One region of the Levilactobacillus muriae genome, then DNA from elsewhere that is predicted to be linked to it. Evidence: a T-box and tRNA genes for the amino acid it is inferred to sense, from the RefSeq annotation. Region 1 holds a T-box; the other holds one or more tRNA genes.
The links. A T-box is a leader RNA that pairs with one kind of tRNA and senses whether it is charged. The one in region 1 lies ahead of ACKTSF_RS05545 (valine--tRNA ligase), so its partner is inferred to be a tRNA-Val.
Positions count from the first base shown of each region.

Region 2: it has a tRNA-Val gene. The T-box ahead of ACKTSF_RS05545 (valine--tRNA ligase) is inferred to sense a tRNA for this amino acid. The anticodon was not compared.

Region 1 covers NZ_BAAFRU010000006.1:85,473-97,564, forward strand. Annotated here, with positions in the region: gene mreC (rod shape-determining protein MreC) at 1-724, opposite strand, end outside; gene ACKTSF_RS05530 (rod shape-determining protein) at 809-1,813, opposite strand; gene ACKTSF_RS05535 (JAB domain-containing protein) at 1,966-2,631, opposite strand; gene ACKTSF_RS05540 (bifunctional folylpolyglutamate synthase/dihydrofolate synthase) at 2,675-3,994, opposite strand; gene ACKTSF_RS05545 (valine--tRNA ligase) at 4,418-7,084, opposite strand; T-box leader at 7,212-7,425, opposite strand; gene ACKTSF_RS05550 (thiol peroxidase) at 7,449-7,958, opposite strand; gene thiI (tRNA uracil 4-sulfurtransferase ThiI) at 8,174-9,391, opposite strand; gene ACKTSF_RS05560 (cysteine desulfurase family protein) at 9,412-10,557, opposite strand; gene ezrA (septation ring formation regulator EzrA) at 11,101-12,092, opposite strand, start outside.
Region 2 covers NZ_BAAFRU010000004.1:101,904-113,995, forward strand. Annotated here, with positions in the region: gene serS (serine--tRNA ligase) at 1-1,104, shown strand, start outside; tRNA gene ACKTSF_RS03680 (tRNA-Val) at 1,667-1,739, shown strand; tRNA gene ACKTSF_RS03685 (tRNA-Leu) at 1,779-1,860, shown strand; tRNA gene ACKTSF_RS03690 (tRNA-Thr) at 1,898-1,970, shown strand; tRNA gene ACKTSF_RS03695 (tRNA-Gly) at 1,998-2,069, shown strand; tRNA gene ACKTSF_RS03700 (tRNA-Leu) at 2,081-2,166, shown strand; tRNA gene ACKTSF_RS03705 (tRNA-Arg) at 2,187-2,260, shown strand; tRNA gene ACKTSF_RS03710 (tRNA-Pro) at 2,295-2,368, shown strand; tRNA gene ACKTSF_RS03715 (tRNA-Pro) at 2,406-2,479, shown strand; gene ACKTSF_RS03720 (CtsR family transcriptional regulator) at 2,817-3,284, shown strand; gene ACKTSF_RS03725 (ATP-dependent Clp protease ATP-binding subunit) at 3,302-5,791, shown strand; gene ACKTSF_RS03730 (TetR/AcrR family transcriptional regulator) at 6,330-6,929, shown strand; gene rpoB (DNA-directed RNA polymerase subunit beta) at 7,170-10,784, shown strand; gene rpoC (DNA-directed RNA polymerase subunit beta') at 10,806-12,092, shown strand, end outside.

The DNA.
Region 1 (12,092 bases):
CCTTCGGTGTCACGCCACCAAGACCACTGGTAACCACTTTGTCACCCTTGCTGATCTTGGATTTGGTCGTCAGGTTATCCATGACAATTTGGCCCGTGGCAGACTTGTAGCCACTCAGGACCCCGTTGACGGTCTTGCCGGACTTCGTCGTGATCGACACGGCAAATCGGTTTGCAGAGTCGTTGTTGTCAGTGATCAATTCCACCTTTGAATTGGTCTTATTGACTTCAGCGACCCGACCAACCAAGCCGGATCCAGACATGACGGGCATGTTCTTGACCACACCGGCTGAAGAGCCCTTGTTGATCACCACTTGGTTCTGCCATGATGATGGCGTCCGGGTGATGACTGCGGCACTGATTGCCGTGTAATCCGTTAACGAATCGTTCAGCTTAATCTGTTGTTTCAATTGCTTGTTTTCCTTAGCTAAGGTTTGGTCACGGACCTTGGTTTGGGCGAGCTCGCTAACCTGCTTCTTCAATTGCTGGTTTTCCTGATACGTGTTCAATAGTTCCGAAATGGAGCTCACCGAACCGCTTAATCCATTCGCTGGCAATGCCACAACCCGGTCAGTTAACCCGACAATGTCGTTTCCGAATTGCTGAATCAGCGGTGGCGTGGACTTCTTGTTACGAATAGCTACGGACACCGTCATCAAAGCAAAGCTAACAATCAAGCAGACAATGATGATCACTAGTCGCCGATTGAAAGAAAATTTCTGCATGTTTGACCTCCATCTTGTTCGCCAGTCGCGGAGTCGCCACTGGCGTCACAATAAAGAAGCGGGAAGCTGCCTTCCCGCTAGTCCCTATTTTTTCTTCATGACATCGATACTCTTTAATGATTCACCCGTACCAGCTGCCACACAATCCAGAGGATCGTTGGCGATAGACACTGGAACTTTGGTGGCTTCGGCGATGACTTCTGACAGGTTCTTCAGTAAAGCACCCCCACCAGTCAACACGATACCGTGATCAATCACATCGGCAGCGATTTCTGGTGACGTTTCTTCTAAGGTTTCCTTGATCGCCGTGATCACGTCTTGAACGGGTTCTTGAATGGCCTTGGCAACGTCAACAGCAGAGACTTCCACTGCCTTAGGTAACCCAGATACCAAGTCACGTCCACGAATCGTGGCGCCCTCGATCTTATCAGCGTCTTCGACTGAAGCTGAACCAATGTCCATCTTCAACTTTTCAGCAGTTCGTTCACCAATCAACAGGTTGAAGTTTGACCGCACGTAAGTCGCAATCGCTTCATCCAACTTGTCACCAGCTACTCGGATAGAACGACTAGAAACGATACCCCCAAGGGAAATCGTTGCCACATCAGTTGTCCCACCACCCATGTCGACAACCATACTACCGGTTGGATCCATGACGGGTAACCCGGCACCAATGGCCGCAGCAAATGGTTCTTCAATGACGTAAGCGTCACGAGCACCAGCAACACGGGTCGCGTCAATGACCGCCCGCTTTTCAACTTCCGTTACACCACTTGGCACACAAACCATGACATATGGCTTACCGCTGGACTTACCGACCGTCTTTTCGATGAAGTACTTCATCATGGCAACTGTCGTATCATAATCCGCGATAACCCCGTCTTTCATGGGCCGAATGGCAACGATACTAGCCGGCGTACGGCCGATCATTGCACGAGCGTCTTCACCAACAGACACAATTTCCCCACTCTTTGTGTTCTTGGCGACAACAGAAGGTTCGCGTAGAACGATTCCTTTACCGTCAACATACACAATCGTATTGGCGGTACCAAGATCGATTCCAATATTTTTCGTTCCTAATCCGAACACTGTGTTTCATCCCTTCATGTCAACAAAACATTTATAGTTTTTTTGTCTTATTCATTGATAGACGTATTATAACATACCTATCTACGTGAGAACACGTCGTCAATGTCAAGAATACCGAACTTTTAACGAGAAAGAAATAGCTAAAACCGATTTTAATCAGATTTTAAACCTTCTGACTTATTTGTCGTCTGAATCAGTGGTAAGATCCCCGCCTCGCGCAGACTAAAATAGGTCCGCAGCCCTATCACAAAGCCATCGAGCATCGGGATTCCCATCAATTGCCCACACTCGGCCAACCGCCGCATGAATTTCAAATCATTCGGTGACGGATCGGCTAAACCGCTTGGATGGTTATGGGCGACGACAATAGCTGATGCGCCGTTCAACACGGCTAGGCGAAAGATCTCACGAGGATGTACTGGACAGCTGTCCAGTGTGCCTGTGAATACCGTTTGCCGGTCAATCACCTGATGCTTGGCATCCAAGACCAGTACCTCCAGTCGCTCCTGGGGCGCATAGCGCAAGTCATCCATCAGGCTCTCACCAATCTGGCTACTCGCCACAACCTCACCGTAAATCTGCCGCGGGGCGCGTTGTACCCAGCGCCCCAAGTCAATCGCCGTCAACAGCGTCCGCCGTTCCCGCCTGCCCTGCACATACCGGTTACACTGTTGCTGGCTAGCATAGCGTAGATTCGCCACGCTATGAAAATACTGGAAGAACCGGTCACATTCACTCGTGGCTGGTAATCCTAGCCCTCGGAGGACCCGACTGATCAGTTGCCGTTCATTAATACTGCTAATTCTCTCTCGTCGCATTTTCTCAGCTCCCTTACAGACTAACTCCGTAAAAAAAGCTGATTTATTTTTCCGAATCTGTGAAATATTGCCGGACTTCTGAAATAAAGTAAAGCGACCCGGTCAATAGGATCAGGCTGTCCCCAGAAACGTTGCTCAGCGCTGTCTTGAGTGCACTCGGCCAGTTGTCCGCCATCGTCACGCGTTTGCTAGAAGCGTCCGCCGCCTCCAAAGCCTGTGGCGTCGCGGCCGCTCGTTTGCCAGGCCCCTGAAATTGGGTCACGATGATGTGGACGTTGCGAACTTGAAGAAGTGTCTTCACCATCTGGTCATACTGCTTATCCGCCAACACCGCCAGAATGATCGTAATATCCTGTTGGGCAAAATGTTGCCGCAATAGCTGTGCCATTTCCACCATTGCTGGCTCGTTGTGGGCGCCATCAATAGCAATCAGGGGTTCGTCGTTGAGCCGTTCAAAGCGCCCGGGCCACACTGTATGTTTCAGGCCTGCGCGGATCTCAGCGATGTCGAGTGGCAAGTGTCGTGCCTGATGATACGTCAGGAAAGCCGTGAGTGCAGTAGCCGCGTTGTCAATCTGGTATTGTCCCAGCAGATCAATTTCTAAGTGCTGCCAACGATGATCTGCCCAAGCATAGGCAAACCGTTCGCCCCAGCCCGATTCCGGCTGATTCTTGACGGTGAAGTCACGACCAAGTGCCCGGACAGCGGTCTGCTGTGCGGCAGCGGTCTGATCCATGACGGCCAGAGCATCCGGCGTCAAGCGTCCACAAACGACTGGCACGTCGGCTTTAATGATGCCGGCCTTTTGCGTGGCAATCTGGGGGATCGTATCCCCAAGAATCTTCATGTGATCCATGCCAATCGTCGTGATGACGGAGACGGCTGGCGTAATAATGTTGGTCGAATCGTACAGGCCACCCAGTCCAACCTCGACCATAACAATGTCTACGGGATGACTAGCAAAGTAACAGAACATCAGGGCCGTATCAATTTCAAATTCGGTTGGCCCCTCCTCGGCGAGTTCCTGGTCTAACCGCGCCACCACGGGTTGAATTCGGTTGACCATCGTCACTAAATCCGTGTCACTGATGGGCCGGCCATCCGTACTGATACGTTCGTTGAACCGGGTGATAAAGGGCGACGTAAATGTCCCCACGGTTTGCCCCTCTGCCATGAACAGATCGCGTAAGAAGGCCACCGTGGACCCTTTTCCGTTGGTTCCGGCAACGTGAATCATATTTAACTTTTCCTGCGGATCACCCAGGATGTGCATGAACTGCCGCATCCGGTCCAGAGTCGGTTTCTTCTTGAAGCGGTCTCGACCGTGGATAAACTGCAGAGCTTCAGTATATGTTTCTACCAAAATGAAAACCTCCCGCTTGCGTCACTGTTTCTTAGTGTAGCAGATTTTAAAAAAGTGTGGTAGCAGACACTTGTCCGGTTACCTGCTGGAACACGTTTCGACTAGGTTACCAATAATCTGCTCCAAAATTGCCAACTATTAGTCTATTCCATTCATACACTTAGATAAGCTCCCCAAGTCATTAAGAAAGAGTTAACTTCTCGCAAATATTGACACCAATCCCGGTATTTTTACATTAGTAGTAAGTGTCGGGCAAATTTGTAACGCTGACCGCAAAAAAATCATCACTCCCAAACAGGAATGATGACTTCAGTAAAACCAGATAAGCTTATTGCGCAGCCATTAATGGCTATGGGTACTCGTTTACTTAGCCGGCGACCACCATCCTGGCATCCGCCGCCGACAACCTTCACCCGTGAGTGCTTACAGTTGCGCCTTAATGTCAGCTAAACGTTGTTGCGTAGCTTCCAACTTCTTTTGGTTATCCGCTTGTTTTTCACGTTCGGCGTTAACCACGTCTTCTGGGGCGTTGGCAACGAAGCGTTCGTTGCCTAACTTCTTGGTTGCACGCTGCACTTCAGCCGTGAACTTAGCGACTTCCTTGTCCAGGCGCGCGGCTTCATCGTTCAAGTCGACCAGTTCGGCAAGTGGTACGGAAACTTCAGCACCAGTAATCACGGACGTCATGGCCAGCTTAGGTGCGGTCAAGTCAGCGCCAATTTCAAAGTCCTTCGGGTGCACAAACCGGTCAATAAAGTCACGGTTGCTTTCAAAGACACTCTGCAACTTGGCATCGCTGGTCTTGATCTGCAAGTCAATTGGCGTGGACATTGGTGCGTTGGCTTCGGCCCGAATATTCCGGACAGCCTTAATCAGGTCGATCAAACTTGTCATGTCGCTTTCGGCCGTAGCATTGGCGAATTCTGGATGATCCACTGGGTAAGCGGCGGTCACTAGGGACTGCCCATCGTGTGGCATTGCTTGCCAGATGGCTTCGGTCACGAATGGCATGATTGGTTGAAGCAGGCGCAAGGTTTGGTCTAAGACGTAGGCCAATAAGTCTTGCTTGGTCGCCTTGGCAGCTTCATCGTCGCCGGTCAAGACTTCCTTACTCATTTCAATGTACCAGTCACAGAAGTCGTTCCAGATAAAGTTGTAGAGAGAACGACCAGCTTCACCGAATTCGAACTTGTCGAACATTTCGGTGACGTGGTTGACCGTGTCATTCAACCGACTCAAGATCCACTTGTCGGTCAAGTCCCATTTGTCAGCTGCCGGAACCACTGGCTTGGTATTTTCGCCCAAGTTCATGATGACGAATCGGCTGGCATTCCAGATTTTGTTGATGAAGTTCCATGCGGAATCCATCTTGTCGTAGCTGAACCGAACATCCTGCCCCGCCGTTGAACCGGTGGACAGGAACCAACGCAAGGCATCGGCACCGTACTTGTCAATGACATCCATTGGGTCGATCCCGTTACCGAGAGACTTACTCATCTTGCGACCATCTTCGGCCCGAATCAAGCCGTGTAAGAGCACGTGTTTGAACGGCCGCTTACCGGTGAATTCAAGACTTTGGAAGATCATCCGGGAGACCCAGAAGAAAATGATATCGTAACCGGTAACCAGAGTATCGGTTGGAAAGTAGCGCTTCAGGTCGGCGCTATCTTCATTAGGCCAGCCCATCGTGGAGAATGGCCACAGCGCACTGGAGAACCAAGTATCCAACACATCGGGATCCTGTTCCCAGTTTTCGATGTCCTTAGGTGCTTCTTCGTTAACGTAAACTTCGCCAGTCTTCTTGTTGTACCAGGCTGGAATTCGGTGACCCCACCAGAGTTGACGAGAAATAACCCAGTCGTGGACGTTTTCCATCCATTGTGTGAATGTATTTTCGAAACGTTCTGGCACAAAATCAACCGCGTTGTCACCCTCTTGGTTCTTGATGGCTTCTTCGGCAAGTGGCTTCATCTTCACAAACCATTGGGTCGAGAGTCGGGCTTCGACTTGAACCCCGGTCCGTTCGGAATGTCCAACTGAGTGAACGATAGGGTCAACCTTGATCAGCAGGCCTTCATCGTCCAGGTCGGCAACCATAGCCTTACGAGCGTCGAACCGATCCATACCAGCGTATTTGCCGGCGCGGTCGTTCATCGACGCGTCTTCGTTCATGGTGTTGATGCGTTCGAGGTTGTGCCGGTTCCCAACTAAGAAGTCATTAGGGTCGTGGGCTGGCGTAATCTTCACCATCCCCGTTCCAAAGTTGATGTCGACGTATTGGTCGGCAATAATCGGAATTTTACGGTTGGCCAGTGGCAAGATAACTTTCTTGCCGACTAAGTCCTTGTACCGGTCATCATCGGGGTTAACAGCAACGGCGGTATCCCCCATCATGGTTTCGGGACGCGTCGTAGCGATCTCGATGTAATGCTTGCCATTAAAGGTATATTCCGGATCAGCAAACGGATATTGCACGTGGTAGAAAGCACCCTTGTCGTCCTTGTGGATCACTTCGATGTCAGATAAGGCGGTTCGGGCTTGCGGATCCCAGTTGATAATGTATTCACCCCGGTAGATCAGGCCCTTCTTGTACAGGGAAACGAAGACCTTCTTAACAGCGTCGGATAACCCATCATCAAGGGTAAAGCGTTCACGGGAGTAGTCCATGGACAGCCCCATCTTGGCCCATTGCTTGTGAATGGTTGCGGCGTATTCATCCTTCCATTCCCAAACCTTATCGACGAACTTCTCACGACCGAGGTCGTAACGGGTAATCCCCTGTTCGCGTAATCGGGCTTCAACCTTGGCCTGTGTCGCGATTCCAGCGTGATCCATCCCCGGAAGCCAGAGCGTATCGAAACCTTGCATCCGCTTCTGCCGAATGATCATGTCTTGTAACGTCGTGTCCCAAGCATGGCCCAAATGCAACTTTCCAGTCACGTTTGGTGGCGGTAAAACAATGGAATAAGGGGTGGCTTTCTTGTCACCACTGGGTTTAAATACATCCTCGTCTAACCAAGTTTGGTAACGGCCGGCCTCAATGGCGGTCGGATCATACTTGGTAGGCATGTCGGTTTGCTTGTCTGCCATATCAATCAATTCCTTTCTTCTCTTACTGGCTAACTGTCAATCACTTAGCGTTCAGCTTCTGCTTTCACAACAACTACAACTCACCAAGTTAACTGTCGGTGAACACAAAAAGACTCCCCATCCTAGAAATTAGGACGAAGAGTCTTCGCGGTACCACCTAAATTGGGCGTTTATGCCCCACTTAACTTCTTTGTTAACGGAGAGTGCTCCGGTCTAGGCTTACTCTTGGTTCAGCCCAGCAGCTCACAAGCTACGTTCACGTCAGGCAATTCACCGGTTTCCAGCAATTCCGGCTCTCTGAGCAATCTCCCTAACGTTACTGACTTGTTCAACGCTACTTTTACATAGTCTACGCAATTTTGGCCTAAAGGTCAACACGTGGTACTAATTTTTCTAAAGCCTCGATAGCTTCCAGGTAATTCGGTTCGTCGGATTGTTCAGTGACGATTTGCCGATAAACGATTTTACCCGTATCATCGATAATCCAGATAGACCGAGCCAAGTTGCCCAAGTTAGGCACGTACAGGCCCATTTCGTAACCGAATGACAATTCTTCATCGGATAACAGGTCAACGTTCTCCACACCTTGAGCGGCACACCAGCCGGTTTGTTCAGCAATGGAATTATTCGAGATCGTGCAGAACTTAGCTGCTGGATAGTGGTCCGCCTGCTGGGTGAATTTCCGAGTTTGTAGCGTGCAAACGGGCGTTTCAAGATCCGGGACAACACTGATCAAAGTTACTTTTCCAACCAAACTTGCCGTCTTAACTTTGACATTGTTCTGATCAAACACTTTAAACTTTGGTAACTGATCTCCAACCTCTGGCGGTGTGCCAGAGAGAGCCATTGTACTGCCGAGCCGTGTTACATCCACGCAGATCAACCCCTTCAAAATATACATCGGTACTATACCGATTACTGCTTCAATTATCCCGCAACATAGGGGGTCATGACAAGCGTTTTGCCACAAAATAACGAAAAACTCAAGATTGATTTCTTTCCGGACTAAGTTAGCACCGTTAGCATGACTAAAAAACGCTCCAAGCAGTTGCTCAGAGCGTTGTTCAGTAATTAATGTGTCTTGACTGATTAAAGTAATTCCGCAAAGACGTCTTCGTTTTGATTGAGGTAGTTATCACCAGGGCGAATCTCAGAGATGACAATGCCATCGAGTGCTTCTTGCATCAGCCCTTCCACGTCAATGTATCCTTCGTACTTCCGGGACTTTTCCAAGTCGGGATGTGTCTTGGGTGCTGGTGGCGTGAAGATGGTACAGCAGTCTTCATAGGGCAGGATGGACAAATCATAGGTGTCGATATCTTCGGCAACCTTGATAATTTCCGTCTTGTCCATGGAGAGCAGCGGCCGCAGGATTGGCATGGACGTCACATCATTGATGGCCGCCATACTTTCCAACGTCTGTGAAGCCACTTGGCCCAAAGATTCACCGTTAAAGATCCCCTTGGCATGCCGCTTCTCAGCAATTGCAGCTGTCAATCGCAACATGAGGCGTCGTTGAACGGTCATCAGGTAACCTTCGGGAACTTTTTCCTTGATGGTTTCCTGAATCTTGGCAAATGGCACCTGGATGAATTGAATGCCACCAGAATACCCAGCCAACCGCGCTGTCAGTTCTTTGGCCTTCGCTAAGGCTTGTTCTGATGTGTATGGTGGACTGTAGAAGTGAACCATGTCAATCTTCACCCCACGCCGCAAAGCGTAGTAGGATGCCACTGGGGAATCGATTCCCCCAGAGAGCATCATAACGGCCTTACCACCAGTACCGACGGGCAACCCGCCAGCCCCTTGAATGGTTTCACCGGATAAGAATACGCCGTTCATCCGCACTTCGACCCGCAATTCCAGGTCAGGGTGTTTCATTTTAACGGTCAGTTCAGGAATCGCTTCTAACAATGTACTTCCCATGATTTCGTTCATTTGATAAGTGTCGTACTGAAATTCCTTATCTTGCCGCCGAGTATTGATCTTAAAGGTCATCCCTGGCTTGAAGACTTCTTTGACCATGGCGATGGCCGTTTGCTTGATCTCATCGATGTCCTTAGCAACCTTGACAGAGGGTGAGAAGTTTTCAATCCCGAAAACACCCTTCAGCCGCTTCATCACAGCATCTGAGTCCGCGCCATTTAAGGTCACGTGTAAGCGGTCGTGTTGTGCTTTGACTTCGATACCCTCAAAAGTACTGAGTGCTTTACGCACGTTTTGGCCGAGCTGCTTGATGAAGTCTTTCTTGTTCTTACCCTTCGTCGATAGTTCGCCGTAACGGACCATGATTTCGCTGTATTCCATTGCGCGACCCCTTTCGTAAATTAATTTAATTTTGCAAATTGTGTGTAGAGTTCGTCAAAAACTTGGTTGAATTTTTCGGCTTCCGCCATCGTGTTATGTTCATCCAAGGAAATTCGTACGGCACTGGTTGCAATGCCGTCGTCGACCTTCATGGCTTGTAACGTACTGGACTCAACGTGTTTCTTCGAAGAACAAGCACTGGTCGTGGAGATATAAATATCATGTTCCTCGAAAGCGTGAACGATGGTTTCTCCACGAACACCGGCAATCGCAAAGCACAGAATGTGGGGTGCAAAGACGGGCAGGTCCTTGGAAAAGATCGTCACGTTCGGGAAGGTTTCCACGTGATGCAAGATGGTCAAGCGAATGTCTCGCTGACGTTTAACCTTGTCGGCTTCGTTATCGAGCAACAGCCGCAGTGCCTTAGCCATCGCAGCGATTGCGGGTAGGTTTTCAGTCCCGGAACGCAGATTGCGTTCCTGACCCCCACCAGCCATCAGTGGTGCAATCGTTCGGCCCTGGCGTTTGTACATGAAGCCAATGCCCCGCGGCGCGTGGAACTTGTGGCCCGAGAAGGTAACGAAGTCTACACGGTCATTGAAGATCTTGTCGGCTAAGCCCTTACCAATTCCCTGAACGGCATCAATATGCCAGTGAATTCGGGGGAAGTCACGCAGCACGTCGGCAATCTCGTCGAGCGGTTGAACCGCACCGATTTCATTATTGACGGCCATCGTGGACACCAGAATCGTGCTAGGCTTAATCGCGGCGCGCAGATCAGCTGCAGATACCCGGCCATTCTCATCAACTGGCAGATAGGTGACCTCAAAGCCATCTTGCTTCAACTGTTCCATAGAATTGTGAACGGCAGGATGTTCCACTTCAGTCGTAATCAAGTGATTCCCGAATTCACGCTTAGCCATGGCCGTCCCCTTAATGGCCCAATTATCGCCTTCGGTACCGCCACTGGTGAAGAGAATCTCACTCAGCTTAGCGCCGACCAGGTCGGCAATTTGTTGCCGAGACTGTTCTAGCAAATTAAAAGCCTGTTCGCCAAACTTATGCAAACTTGAGGGATTACCCCAGTAATTTGCGCTTACCTTTGCGTAAGTATCGACCACTTCAGGCGCTGCCTTAGTGGTCGCACTGTTATCAAAATAAATCATACTGAACCCTCTTATCCGTTTTCTATTGGTTCGACTCCGATAGAAATTCTTTCTCATTATAAACACAATCCCGCGTTCCCACAAGCCCCCTGCTTGGAAAACTGGCGGGCATTGGATCAAATACTGCTGTGACCACTGCCGTCTCCGACTGGCAACAGCGCTGCCCTTACCCGACAGCCCCTGTTCTCAACCCGCATGACTGTCTTTACTTTTTCTTCGATTTATTCACGGGTCGCAAAAGGTTAAAGGTCCCGATGCACCTAGAAAGGCCCAACTAAGAGCGATTTAATTCATAACTGAAGATTGAAAGACGAAATGTTCATGTTACTCTTGCGACAGTACGGGTTATCACCGTTAAACTAGTTGAAGTGGGCGCACTCCGGCGGCCATGGATTCCGCTTGCTGTGTGGAACGCCTCCAGCCTAAATTTGGCGAACGGTAATCCGGCTGGTTTAGACTTAGACATTTCATCCTTCAACAAGTAGCAAAAAACCATTGCAACGGGTTTCCCCGCCACAATGGCTCGGCCAATTTTATCACTAATTATGACTTAGCGTCGTCTGCATCACGCTTCGGCTTTTCCTTACCCTTACTCTGGTAATAAGCATCTTCCAAACGCTTATAGGAACCAGGTTCCACCTCATCCAACACGGTGGCAATGGTTTCCAAGGCCTGCGCATACTGGTGTTTATTCTCGAATAAATCAGCCGCTTCCTTGCTGGCAGTCGCAACGTTCTCGTGACTGGTCTGATAACGGTTGGCATACTGCAAGAGTTGCTCAGCCAACTCGGAACTATCGATCAGATCGTCAGTCTTTTCCTGTAACGTGTCTAGGTCGGTCTGGATGATCAACAATTGCTTGGTGATGCGTTCCATGTCGATCTGAGGCTGATCCATGTCTGTCGCCAATTGCGCCACCTCGTCACGCACAACGAAGAAGTAGTCCAGATAAGTTTGAGGAATCCCCGGAAGATTTAGGTTCTCCACTTGCCGCCGCAAACTATGTAGATCAAAATCAAATTGTTGTAACGTATCTCTGGCCTGCTTCTCTTCGTCGACGAGACCGGCGACACTCTTCAAAATGTCAGACTGTTGCTGCTCAATCTGTTCCAAGTCCTTTTGCTGCTGTTCTTGGTGAGTCAATACTTGTGAATAAGTGGCCGTCTTACCAGTCAGATCCTGCATATCCCGTTGATAAATACCATCGATACCCCGCAGCTGTTCGTTGAGCTCACGTGCTGTTTCGATCTCTTGGTGGTCTAACGTGTAATTTTGACTCAACCGATCGAGCTCGGCCATTAGGGCATGACTCTGATTCTGCGCGTGGGCAATAAACTTTGCCACACCGTCTAAGTTGGCTTCGACTGGTGACTTAGCATCAATTTCTGTTTGCATTAAATCATAAATACTGTCGATCTGCGTGGCAATTCGGTCATTGACGACTTTGGCATCATCTGGCCGCAAATCACGCAACGTATCGAGATTGGCACTGATATGATCCTCGATGGCGCTGATCATTTCGGGAAGGTTCTGAT
Region 2 (12,092 bases), on a different contig from region 1:
GATGAGATTTCACAACTCAAACGGAACAAAGAAGACGCCAATGACAAGATTACCGAAATGCGTCAGGTTAGTGCGGATATCAAGAAGATCGATGCCGACCTTGATACGTTGAAGGCTCAAGTCCACGATGCAGCTGCTCACTTACCAAATATTCCTAACGACAACGTGCCAGTTGGCTTGACGGAAGATGGTAGTGTGGAGATTCGTAAGTGGGGCGAAAAGCCTAACTTGGATTTCAAGCCAAAGGCCCACTACGAATTGGGTGAAGACTTGGGTATCCTGGACTTTGAAGCGGGAGCCAAGGTTTCTGGAAGTCGTTACCTCTATTACTTGGGATTAGGTGCACGTCTGGAACGAGCCGTTTACAACTTCTTCCTCGATGAGAACACCAAGGCTGGCTTTAAGGAAGTCTTACCCCCTTACATCGTGAACGATGATTCCATGTACGGGACCGGGCAATTCCCTAAGTTTAAGGCAGACGTCTACCAATTGCGGGACGAAGATATGACCCTGATTCCAACGGCCGAAGTGCCCTTAGTCAACTACTACCGTGACGAAGTGATTCCTGAAGAGGATCTGCCAGTTTGGTTCACCGCCTTGACCCCAGCCTTTCGTTCTGAAGCTGGGAGTGCCGGCCGTGATACCCGTGGGCTGATTCGTCTTCACCAATTTAACAAGGTTGAAATGGTGAAGTTCTGTAAGCCAGAAAACTCATGGGATGAACTGGAAGCCTTGACGAAGCACGCTGAGAGCCTCTTACAGCAACTGGGCTTGGCTTACCATGTGATTACCCTGACGACGAGCGACATGAGCTTTACGGCCGCTATGACTCATGATTTGGAAGTCTGGTTCCCAGAGCAAAACACGTACCGGGAAATCTCCAGCTGCTCCAACACGACGGATTTCCAAGCACGGCGGGCACACATCCAATATCGTGACGACAACGGCAAGCTTCAATATGTCCACGCTTTGAATGGTTCTGGCTTGGCCGTTGGTCGGGCAGTTGCTGCGATTATGGAAAACTACCAAAACGCTGATGGTTCGATTACGGTTCCGGACGTCTTGGTGCCTTATATGGGTGGCGTGACACGGATCACGAAATAAGGTTTTAAGATCGTTAGGGCCTGGTGATTGTGGCACGGCATGCAAGTTAAATACGCCAATATGAATAAGTAGTCAGTGCCTGCGGGTGCTGTGTGGGGGCACCTAATGGTGAAGTTTGCCATATAGGTGTCCTTTTAGTTAGTCCGAAAGATGGTCAGAAAATGCTGTGAGCTAGGGTTATCTAACGATAGAACCATGACCTGGTTATAAAATGAATAATTATTTTACGTATTTTTGCAATTTCTTATTGACGTAGGGTAGGGAGTTCGTATAAAATAGTTTCTGTTGGTTAATTCATAGCCGCTGTGTTGAAGGCACAGGGAGCCGAATTGACTGCGACTTTCAGAAATAAGCGTTTTGAATTTTTTGCAATAAAATGCAAAAAAGACTGGCTTTTTCTTCTCAGGTACGCTAAAATATTACTTGTTGTTGAGCGGCTAGTTATTCAGCTAACGAATATTTATTCAAAATATTTCAAAAAGGTTGTTGACAAGCTTCGCTGAACATGGTAAATTATAATAGTTGTTTCGAGTGAGAAACAGTTCTTGCTTCGGAAGTTTATGGAGGATTAGCTCAGTTGGGAGAGCGTCTGCCTTACAAGCAGAGGGTCACAGGTTCGAGCCCTGTATCCTCCATCAGGAACACAAGTTCCTAGGCGTTAGTTCGCCAACGTTGCAGGTGTGGCGGAACTGGCAGACGCGCTAGATTTAGGTTCTAGTGTCTTATGACGTGGGGGTTCGAGTCCCTTCACCTGCATTAACCGAATATTGCAAAATATTTTAAAAAATATTTTGCCGACTTAGCTCAGTTGGCAGAGCATCTCACTAGTAATGAGGAGGTCGGAGGTTCGAATCCTCTAGTCGGCATGGCACCATTAATATAATAGCCAATTTGCGGAAGTAGTTCAGTGGTAGAACATCACCTTGCCATGGTGGGGGTCGCGGGTTCGAATCCCGTCTTCCGCTTTTGCCCTTTTGCCGGGGTGGCGGAATTGGCAGACGCACAGGACTTAAAATCCTGCGGTCAGTGATGACCGTACCGGTTCGATCCCGGTCCTCGGCATTTAATTGAATAATAATTATGCACCCATAGCGCAATTGGATAGAGTGTCTGACTACGAATCAGAAGGTTGTAGGTTCGACTCCTACTGGGTGCATTTTTGTTGCTTATAAGTAATTGTAGGCAATTTTCGGGAAGTAGCTCAGCTTGGTAGAGCACCTGGTTTGGGACCAGGGGGTCGCAGGTTCGAATCCTGTCTTCCCGATTTGACTGACAAGATTAGTGGGTCAGTGAGCCTTTCTCGGGAAGTAGCTCAGCTTGGTAGAGCACCACGTTCGGGACGTGGGGGTCGCAAGTTCAAATCTTGTCTTCCCGATTTTTTTATCCCGATTACATATAATAAAAGCGACGGCGGTTTCCATACAGATTGTTTGGAGACTGGCCGTTTTTTTGTTACCATAGATTACTAAGTGCTGTTGGCTGTTAATCTGAAAAAAATGCGTTACGATTATCAAGTGAACGTAGCGATGGTCATCTGGAATGACAGAAGGCGGAAGGGCTACGTGGTTGTGGGCCAAGAGTTGAGGCCCTATCGTTGGTAAGAAAATAAAACTTCTCAGCGATAAACGGTCTAATCCGTTGCAATTTCACTGGAATTTCGTATAATATTAGTCAACATTAGTCAAGAACACTGGACTGAAGGGGGGACGATAATGGAGAATCAGAATATTTCGGATATTATTGAGTCTTACCTGAAGCAGATTTTGGCTGAATCCCAGCAGGTGGAGATCCGCAGAGCGGAAATTGCCAATCAGTTTAACGTTGTGCCGTCCCAGATCAATTACGTCATTAAGACGCGTTTCACGATTCAGGATGGCTACGTGGTTCAGAGTAAGCGGGGCGGTGGCGGCTATATTCGCATCGAAAAGGTCAAGTTATTAGATAACCTCGACTTTATCGACTCGCTAGTCACGGCCGTTGGTGATCAGATTTCTCGGCACGATAGTTTATCGGTCGTGCGGAGCCTGTTCGAAGCTGGGGCCATCAACCGTAGTGAAGCGAATATCATCTTGGCAGCAATCAATAAGGATGCCATTAACACGGGTGACCGAGATGCTGATGAGCAGATTCGTGCGCAGATTTTAATTTCAATTTTGAACCATCTACGATATGAGAGTTAAGAAAGTGAGGAGCTGCAATGGATAATCTATTTACACCAAGCGCTAAGAGTGTCCTCGTCTTGGCACAGGAACAAGCAAAATACTTCAAGCACCAAGCGGTGGGGACGGAACACTTACTGCTGGCCCTCACCATTGAAAAAAATGGCATTGCCAACAAAGTCTTACAACAATTTTCTGTGACCGACGATGATGTTCGCGAAGAGATTGAACGTTTTACCGGCTACGGAACGTTAGCAAACACGGACAAGGATAGTTACTTGCCCTACTCACCAAAGGCCAAATCCATGTTGGCCTTAGCTGGTGACGAAGCAAAACGGTTGGGCGCAACCAAGATTGGGACGGAACACTTGTTACTGGCTTTACTGAGTGACGAAACAATTCTGTCTTCTCGAATCCTGAAGAATCTCAACGTGGCCTTACCAGATGCGCACAAGGTCGTCTTACGTAAGCTTGGGATTACGGATACCCCTAAGCGTCGAAATGACAACCGTAGCCGCCGAGCACCACAGGGAGGGACACCAACCCTGGACTCCTTGGCACGGAACTTAACTGAATCCGCTAAGGAAGGCCGAATGGATCCGACTGTTGGTCGGGAAAAGGAAGTCAAACGGGTCATTCAGATCTTGAGCCGGCGGACCAAGAATAATCCCGTTCTGATCGGTGAACCTGGTGTCGGGAAGACGGCGATTGCTGAGGGCTTGGCCCAACGGATCGTGGCCGGTGACGTTCCTGAAGATATGCAGAACAAGCGGCTGATGATGCTCGACATGGGCTCGTTGGTTGCTGGCACCAAGTACCGTGGTGAATTTGAAGATCGACTAAAGAAAGTTATTGAAGAAATCTACAACGATGGTCAAGTTATCCTATTTATTGATGAACTGCATACGCTGATCGGTGCCGGTGGCGCTGAAGGTGCTATTGACGCCTCCAACATCTTGAAGCCAGCATTGGCGCGTGGGGAACTTCAAACCATTGGGGCAACCACGTTGGACGAATACCAGAAGTATATCGAATCCGATGCTGCTCTGGAACGGCGGTTTGCAACCGTTCAGGTCAACGAACCGACGAGCGCGGAAGCCTTAGAGATTTTGAAAGGCTTGCGGCCTCGCTACGAAGATCATCATCATGTGAACATTACGGATGATGCCTTGGACCAAGCCGTTAAGTTATCGACGCGCTACATCAGCGATCGCTTCTTGCCGGATAAGGCCATTGACCTAATGGATGAAGCGTCTGCAAAGGTTCGAATCGATCAGATGGACAAGCCAACGCCGGCTAGCAAACAAGCGAAGGCATTAACCGATCTTGCTGCGGCCAAGGAAGCTGCCATCGAACGCCAGGACTTTGAACAGGCTGCTAAGTTGCGGACAGAAGAAATGACGCTCCGGCAAAAGGTAGAGGCACGTGCGGCCAAGGCTGCCGCTGCTGTGACACCGGATCGGCAATACGCGACGGATGTCACTGGCGAAGACATTGCCGATGTGGTGGCTGAGTGGACGGGGGTTCCCGTGACACAGCTGAAGCAGACGGACGCCGATCGTTTGGTCAATCTGGAGTCAATCCTGCATAAGCGGGTCATCGGTCAGGAAGAAGCCGTTTCGGCCGTTTCTCGGGCCATTCGGCGGGCACGGTCGGGGTTGAAGGATCCTAACCGGCCAATCGGATCGTTTATGTTCTTAGGGCCAACTGGTGTTGGTAAGACTGAGTTAGCCAAGGCGTTGGCCGAAGCCATGTTTGGTTCCGAAGACAACATGATTCGTGTCGACATGAGCGAATACATGGAGAAGTACTCGACCAGTCGTTTGATCGGGTCAGCTCCCGGTTACGTGGGCTACGATGAGGGTGGCCAATTAACGGAAAAGGTTCGTCAGAAGCCGTATTCCGTGGTCCTCTTCGATGAAGTTGAAAAGGCTCACCCAGATGTCTTCAACATTCTCTTGCAGGTCTTGGATGACGGCTACCTGACCGATTCTAAGGGACGTAAGGTTGACTTCCGGAATACAATTCTGATCATGACGTCTAACTTAGGGGCGACGAAGCTGCGGGATGAAAAGACCGTTGGGTTCGGTGCCGAAGACATGGCCAACAATTACCGTGCGATGTCCCAGACAATTCGAGAAACGTTGAAACAGTCATTCCGGCCAGAATTCCTGAACCGGATCGATGAAACGGTTATCTTCCACTCTCTGAAGAAGGATGAACTCCACGAGATTGTGAAGCTGATGGCTAAGCACATCGTCGATCGTGTTGCTGAGCAAAACATTAAGCTGAAGATTACGCCGGCGGCCATTGAAGTAGTGGCCAAGGCGGGTTTCGATCCTGAGTACGGGGCACGGCCAATTCGCCGGGCACTGCAGACACAGGTTGAAGATAAGCTGAGTGAGGCTTTGCTGAATGGTGAAGTCAAGGCTAACGACCAAGTCACGGTTGGGGCGACCCATGGTGAAATCACGGTTAATGTGAAGACGCCAAGTAAGACTAAGCCAACTGCAGTGGCAAGTCACTAATTTTAAAATGAATCAATAGTAGTGGTGTTTCCTCCAGGCGGGGAAGCACCACTATTTTTGGACAGCAATTCTCAGAGGTAACGCGGTATTGACACGAAGCAGAGCTGGTCGGTGAACGGACGGTAAATCACAGGCGTTGACCTAGCTGGTGATAAATGAATGTGGTACACTTAATTTGATAATATGGTATATTAGGAAGGTTGATCGGGCGTAAATTCGCGGCTTAGCAGGTGCCTTGCTCAAGCCACTGTGAGTCGGCATACTTGCTGATGAAAACGCACTTAGTCGACGGACGCTAGAGATACAAGCGGCTGTGACGGTGGTCTTAGGACACGTGGTTGATTTCGCGCGGGCTAACGCCATGGGACGAACTTGAAGGCTGATGATTTTGGTGATATTTCAAATCGAGGGCCAAGATCGTTCCTTGACTTGGGTCAGTCCCCACAGCAGGTGGAATCTCTGATAGTCATGGACGCCAATTTTTACAGCAATACAATATGAAAAATAAATCGCATTTAGAAGGGAAGCCGGCTTGCTCATGAAGAGAGAAGAACAACTAACCCATACCCACGCCGCTATCTTAGCTGCAGCGCGGGAACAATTCTTGGCACAGGGCTATCAGGCAACATCGACCCGTGATATCGCCAAACAAGTGGGGATTACCCAGCCTGCGCTGTATCACCACTTCAGTGATAAGGAGGTCATCTTCCTCGAAGTCATCAAGACCGTTGGGGAAGAGATTCAGACGGGAATCACCGATGTCGTGGCACAGACGCCAGCAGATGCGGATCCTGTAGAGGCATTGACGGCGGTCACTGAGGTACTCACCAAGGCGCATCCCCGAGATGTCTTCACCGTGATCCACGGAAGCTTCAAGTTTCTCAAACCAGAAAACAAGCGGCAATTGGGGATGGTCTTCATGCAAGACTATCTGATGCCACTGACCAGTTTCTTTGAGACCGGTGTCGTTAGTCTGCAGGATGGGGTCAAGACGCAAGATGCGGCTGCTTTCTATCTGACGAGTCTGAGCCCACTGTTCAACACGTTTCATCATGTGGGACCCAAAGATGCTTCCCAACACGAGCAGACACTAGCACTGGTTCGGTTGATCCTATTTGGGGTTGCCGTTAAGAAGTAGAGCTTCTCTATTGACATTTGCTTCAGAAGCTAGTATTATATCATTTGTATGCAACTGTGAACTGAAATTGGATGCACCGATATATTGTCCGGTAGCGTCCGTTATAAGAAGCCAAAAGCAAACTGTGGGTTTGTTTTTGGATTTTTTTTGCCAAAAATCCGGCTGATTACGTAATTGTAATCAAAATGTAACATTAGGACTTTTGACCATTTCACAGAATAAATAGGAGAGGTGAACAACTTGGCAGGACACTTAGTGAAATACGGGAAACACCGTACTCGCCGTAGCTATTCGCGGATCAAGGAAGTCCTTGATCTCCCTAACTTAATCGAGATTCAGACGAATTCTTACAACTGGTTCCTCGATGAAGGTTTACGGGATATGTTCGACGACATCATGCCAATCGAAGATTTTCAAGGAAACCTTTCGTTAGAGTTTGTTGATTATCAATTACTAGAACCCAAATATTCCGTTGATGAAGCACGGGAACACGATGCCAATTTCTCAGCACCACTGCACGTGACTTTACGCTTAACCAACCACGAAACGGGCGAAATCAAATCGCAAGACGTCTTCTTCGGTGACTTCCCATTAATGACGGCCCAAGGGACCTTTATCATTAACGGGGCAGAACGGGTTATTGTTTCGCAATTAGTCCGCTCACCAGGTGTTTACTTCAATGAAGACACTGACAAGAACGGCCGGACTGTGTTTGGCGCGACGGTTATTCCTAACCGTGGTGCTTGGCTCGAATTCGAAACTGATGCTAAGAATATTTCTTACGTTCGGATCGACCGGACACGGAAGATTCCGATGACCGAATTGGTTCGGGCATTAGGTTTCGGTTCCGACGACGAAATCTTAGATATCTTGGGTGACAACGACAGCTTGTCTAACACGTTGGAAAAGGATATTCATAAGAATACCGACGATTCCCGTGTTGAAGAGTCCTTAAAGGACATTTACGAACGCCTACGTCCAGGTGAACCTAAGACGGCTGACTCCTCACGGAGCCTGCTGACTGCACGTTTCTTTGACCCTAAGCGTTACGATATGGCTCCCGTTGGTCGTTACAAGACCAACAAGAAGCTCAGCCTGAAGACCCGTTTGCTCGGCTTAACCTTAGCTGAAACGTTAGCTGACCCAGACACTGGTGAAGTTATCGCGCAAAAGGGCACGGTTGTTGACAAGGACGTCATGAAGACCTTGGCACCATTCTTGGATCAAGACGATTTCAAGATGGTTACTTTCCAACCTTCAGATGAAGCGGTCGTTACCGAACCTCTAAAGTTACAAATCATCAAGGTCCAATCACCTGACGATCCAGAACAAGAAGTTCCCGTTATCGGGAATGGGAACATTGATATCAAGCTGAAGCACATTCGTCCAGCCGACATCATCGCTTCTATGAACTACTTCTTCGATCTGCAAATCGGCATTGGGAACACCGATGATATTGACCACTTGGGTAACCGGCGGATTCGTTCCGTTGGTGAATTGTTGCAAAACCAATTCCGGATCGGGTTGTCCCGGATGGAACGGGTTGTTCGTGAACGGATGTCTATTCAAGACGCCGCAACCGTAACGCCACAACAATTGATCAACATTCGTCCAGTGGTTGCTTCTATTAAGGAATTCTTTGGGTCATCTCAATTGTCACAATTTATGGACCAGACTAACCCATTGGGTGAATTAACCCATAAGCGTCGTCTGTCTGCCCTTGGACCTGGTGGTTTGACACGTGACCGTGCCGGATATGAAGTCCGGGATGTGCACTACACCCACTACGGTCGGATGTGCCCAATTGAAACGCCTGAAGGTCCTAACATTGGGTTGATCAACAGTCTGTCCAGCTACGCACGGGTTAACAAGTATGGGTTCATCGAAACACCATACCGCCGTGTGTCATGGGATACACACATGGTTACCGACAAGATCGATTACCTGACTGCTGATGAAGAAGATAACTATGTCGTTGCCCAAGCCAACACGCCTTTAAACGATGATGGGTCATTCGCTACGGATACCATTATGGCCCGTGACGAAGATAACAACATCGAAACCAGTGCTGACAAGATTGATTACATGGACGTTTCGCCTAAGCAAGTTGTTGCCGTGGCCACTGCATGTATTCCTTTCTTGGAAAACGATGACTCTAACCGTGCCTTGATGGGTGCCAACATGCAACGACAAGCTGTGCCATTGCTTGACCCTCACGCACCACTGGTTGGGACTGGTATTGAATATAAAGCTGCGCATGACTCCGGGGTTGCTTTAATTAGCCAACACGAAGGAACTGTTGAATACGTCGATGCACGTGAAATTCGTGTTCGTCGCGAAGACGATGCGCTTGACACTTACAAGCTCATGAAGTTCCGCCGGTCAAACGGTGGTAAGAACTACAACCAACGGCCAATCGTTAAAGTTGGCGATCACGTCGACAACGACGAAATCTTGGCTGATGGTCCTTCCATGGAAAATGGGGAACTTGCTTTAGGGCAAAACCCATTGGTTGCCTTCATGACTTGGCAAGGGTACAACTTCGAAGATGCCATCGGGATCAACGAACGTTTGGTTCGCGATGATGTTTACACGTCGATTCATATTGAGGAATACGAATCAGAAGCACGTGACACGAAGCTTGGACCTGAAGAAATGACGCGTGAAATTCCTAACGTCGGTGAAGATGCCTTGAAGAACTTGGATGAAGACGGGATTATCCGTGTTGGTGCCGAAGTTCAAGACGGTGACATCTTAGTTGGTAAGGTAACGCCTAAGGGTGTGACTGAATTATCAGCCGAAGAACGTTTGCTCCATGCTATCTTTGGTGAAAAGGCCCGTGAAGTACGGGATACTTCTCTGAAGGTTCCACATGGTGGTGGCGGGATCATCCAGGATGTTAAGATCTTTACTCGTGAAAACGGGGATGAATTATCACCTGGTGTCAACATGATGGTTCGGGTCTACATCGCGCAAAAGCGGAAGATCCAAGTTGGTGACAAGATGTCTGGTCGTCATGGTAACAAGGGGACGGTTTCCGTCGTTATCCCTCAAGAAGATATGCCATACATGCCAGATGGGACACCAATCGACATTATGCTGAGTCCAATGGGTGTGCCTTCCCGGATGAACATCGGGCAAGTGCTCGAATTGCATTTAGGGATGGCTGCTCGTAAGTTAGGGATTCACGTGGCTACGCCAGTCTTCGATGGGGCCCAAGATACTGATATCGCGGATGCTTTGAAGGAAGCTGGGATGGCTGCTGATGCCAAGACTGTCTTATACGATGGTCGGACTGGTGAACCGTTTGATAAGCGGGTTGCCGTTGGTGTTATGAACTACCTGAAGTTGGCCCACATGGTTGATGACAAGATGCACGCTCGTTCTATTGGACCTTACTCATTGGTTACCCAACAACCCCTTGGTGGGAAAGCACAATTTGGTGGCCAACGGTTTGGTGAAATGGAAGTTTGGGCCTTGGAAGCTTATGGTGCCGCTTATACGTTGCAAGAAATCTTGACGTACAAGTCCGATGACGTCGTTGGTCGGGTTAAGACCTACGAAGCCATCGTTAAGGGCGATCCAATTCCAAAGCCTGGTGTCCCTGAATCATTCCGTGTTCTGGTCAAGGAACTACAATCCTTAGGGCTGGACATGAAGGTCTTAAACGGGAACAACGAAGAAATCGAACTCCGCGATATGGACGACGATGACGATGATGTTGTGAACGTTGATGCTTTGAGCAAGTACGCCCAACAGCAAGAAGAGCAACGTAAAGCGCAAGCTCAGGCCGATAGTGCCAAGACCACACCAGAATCAACGAAAAATGAAAGTCAACCGAACACACAAGACTAATTAATAAGGGAGGTCGCTTCTTTGGTCGATGTCAATAAGTTCGAAAGCATGCAGATCGGGCTGGCTTCACCTGATAAGATCCGTAGCTGGTCTTACGGGGAAGTTAAGAAGCCTGAAACCATCAACTACCGGACGTTAAAGCCTGAAAAAGATGGGCTGTTCGACGAGCGGATTTTCGGTCCTACCAAGGACTGGGAATGTGCCTGTGGGAAATACAAGCGGATCCGTTACAAGGGTGTCGTTTGTGACCGTTGTGGTGTTGAAGTTACCCGTTCTAAGGTTCGTCGTGAACGGATGGGCCATATTGAATTAGCTGCTCCTGTCACCCACATCTGGTACTTCAAGGGGATTCCAAGTCGGATGGGCTTGGTCCTCGACATGAGTCCTCGTGCCCTGGAAGAAATCATCTACTTTGCATCTTACGTTGTCTTGGATCCAGGTAACACCCCATTGGAAAAGAAGCAACTCCTTTCCGAACGGGATTATCGTGACAAGCTCGTAGAATACGGTAGCAAGGCCTTCAAGGCTGAAATGGGTGCCGAAGCCATCAAGAAGTTATTGATGGCCGTAGACCTAGAAAAAGAAGTTAAAGAATTAAAAGAAGAACTGAAGGAAGCCACTGGTCAAAAGCGGACGCGTGCCGTTCGTCGTTTGGACATTCTGGAAGCCTTCGTAACCTCAGGTAACCGTCCCGACTGGATGGTCATGGATGCTATTCCGGTAATCCCACCTGATCTTCGTCCAATGGTACAACTCGAAGGTGGCCGTTTTGCAACGTCCGACCTGAATGATTTGTACCGGCGGGTTATCAACCGGAACAGCCGGTTGAAGCGTTTACTGGACTTAAATGCACCTGGGATCATCGTTCAAAACGAAAAGCGGATGCTCCAAGAAGCCGTTGATGCTTTGATCGATAACGGTCGTCGTGGCCGTCCAGTTGCTGGTCCTGGTAATCGTCCATTGAAGTCTCTTTCACACATGTTGAAAGGGAAGCAAGGGCGTTTCCGTCAAAACTTGTTAGGGAAGCGGGTTGACTACTCTGGTCGTTCCGTTATTGACGTTGGTCCTTCCCTCAAGTTCAACCAAATGGGTCTGCCAGTTCCAATGGCTTTGGAATTGTTCCGGCCATTTATCATGAAGGAATTGGTTGCGCGTGGTTTGGCTTCTAACATTAAGAATGCCAAGCGCCAGATCGATCGTGAAGATGACGATGTCTTCAATGTTCTTGAAGATGTTATCAAGGAACACCCTGTTCTGTTGAACCGGGCACCTACGCTTCACCGTTTGGGGATTCAAGCGTTCGAACCA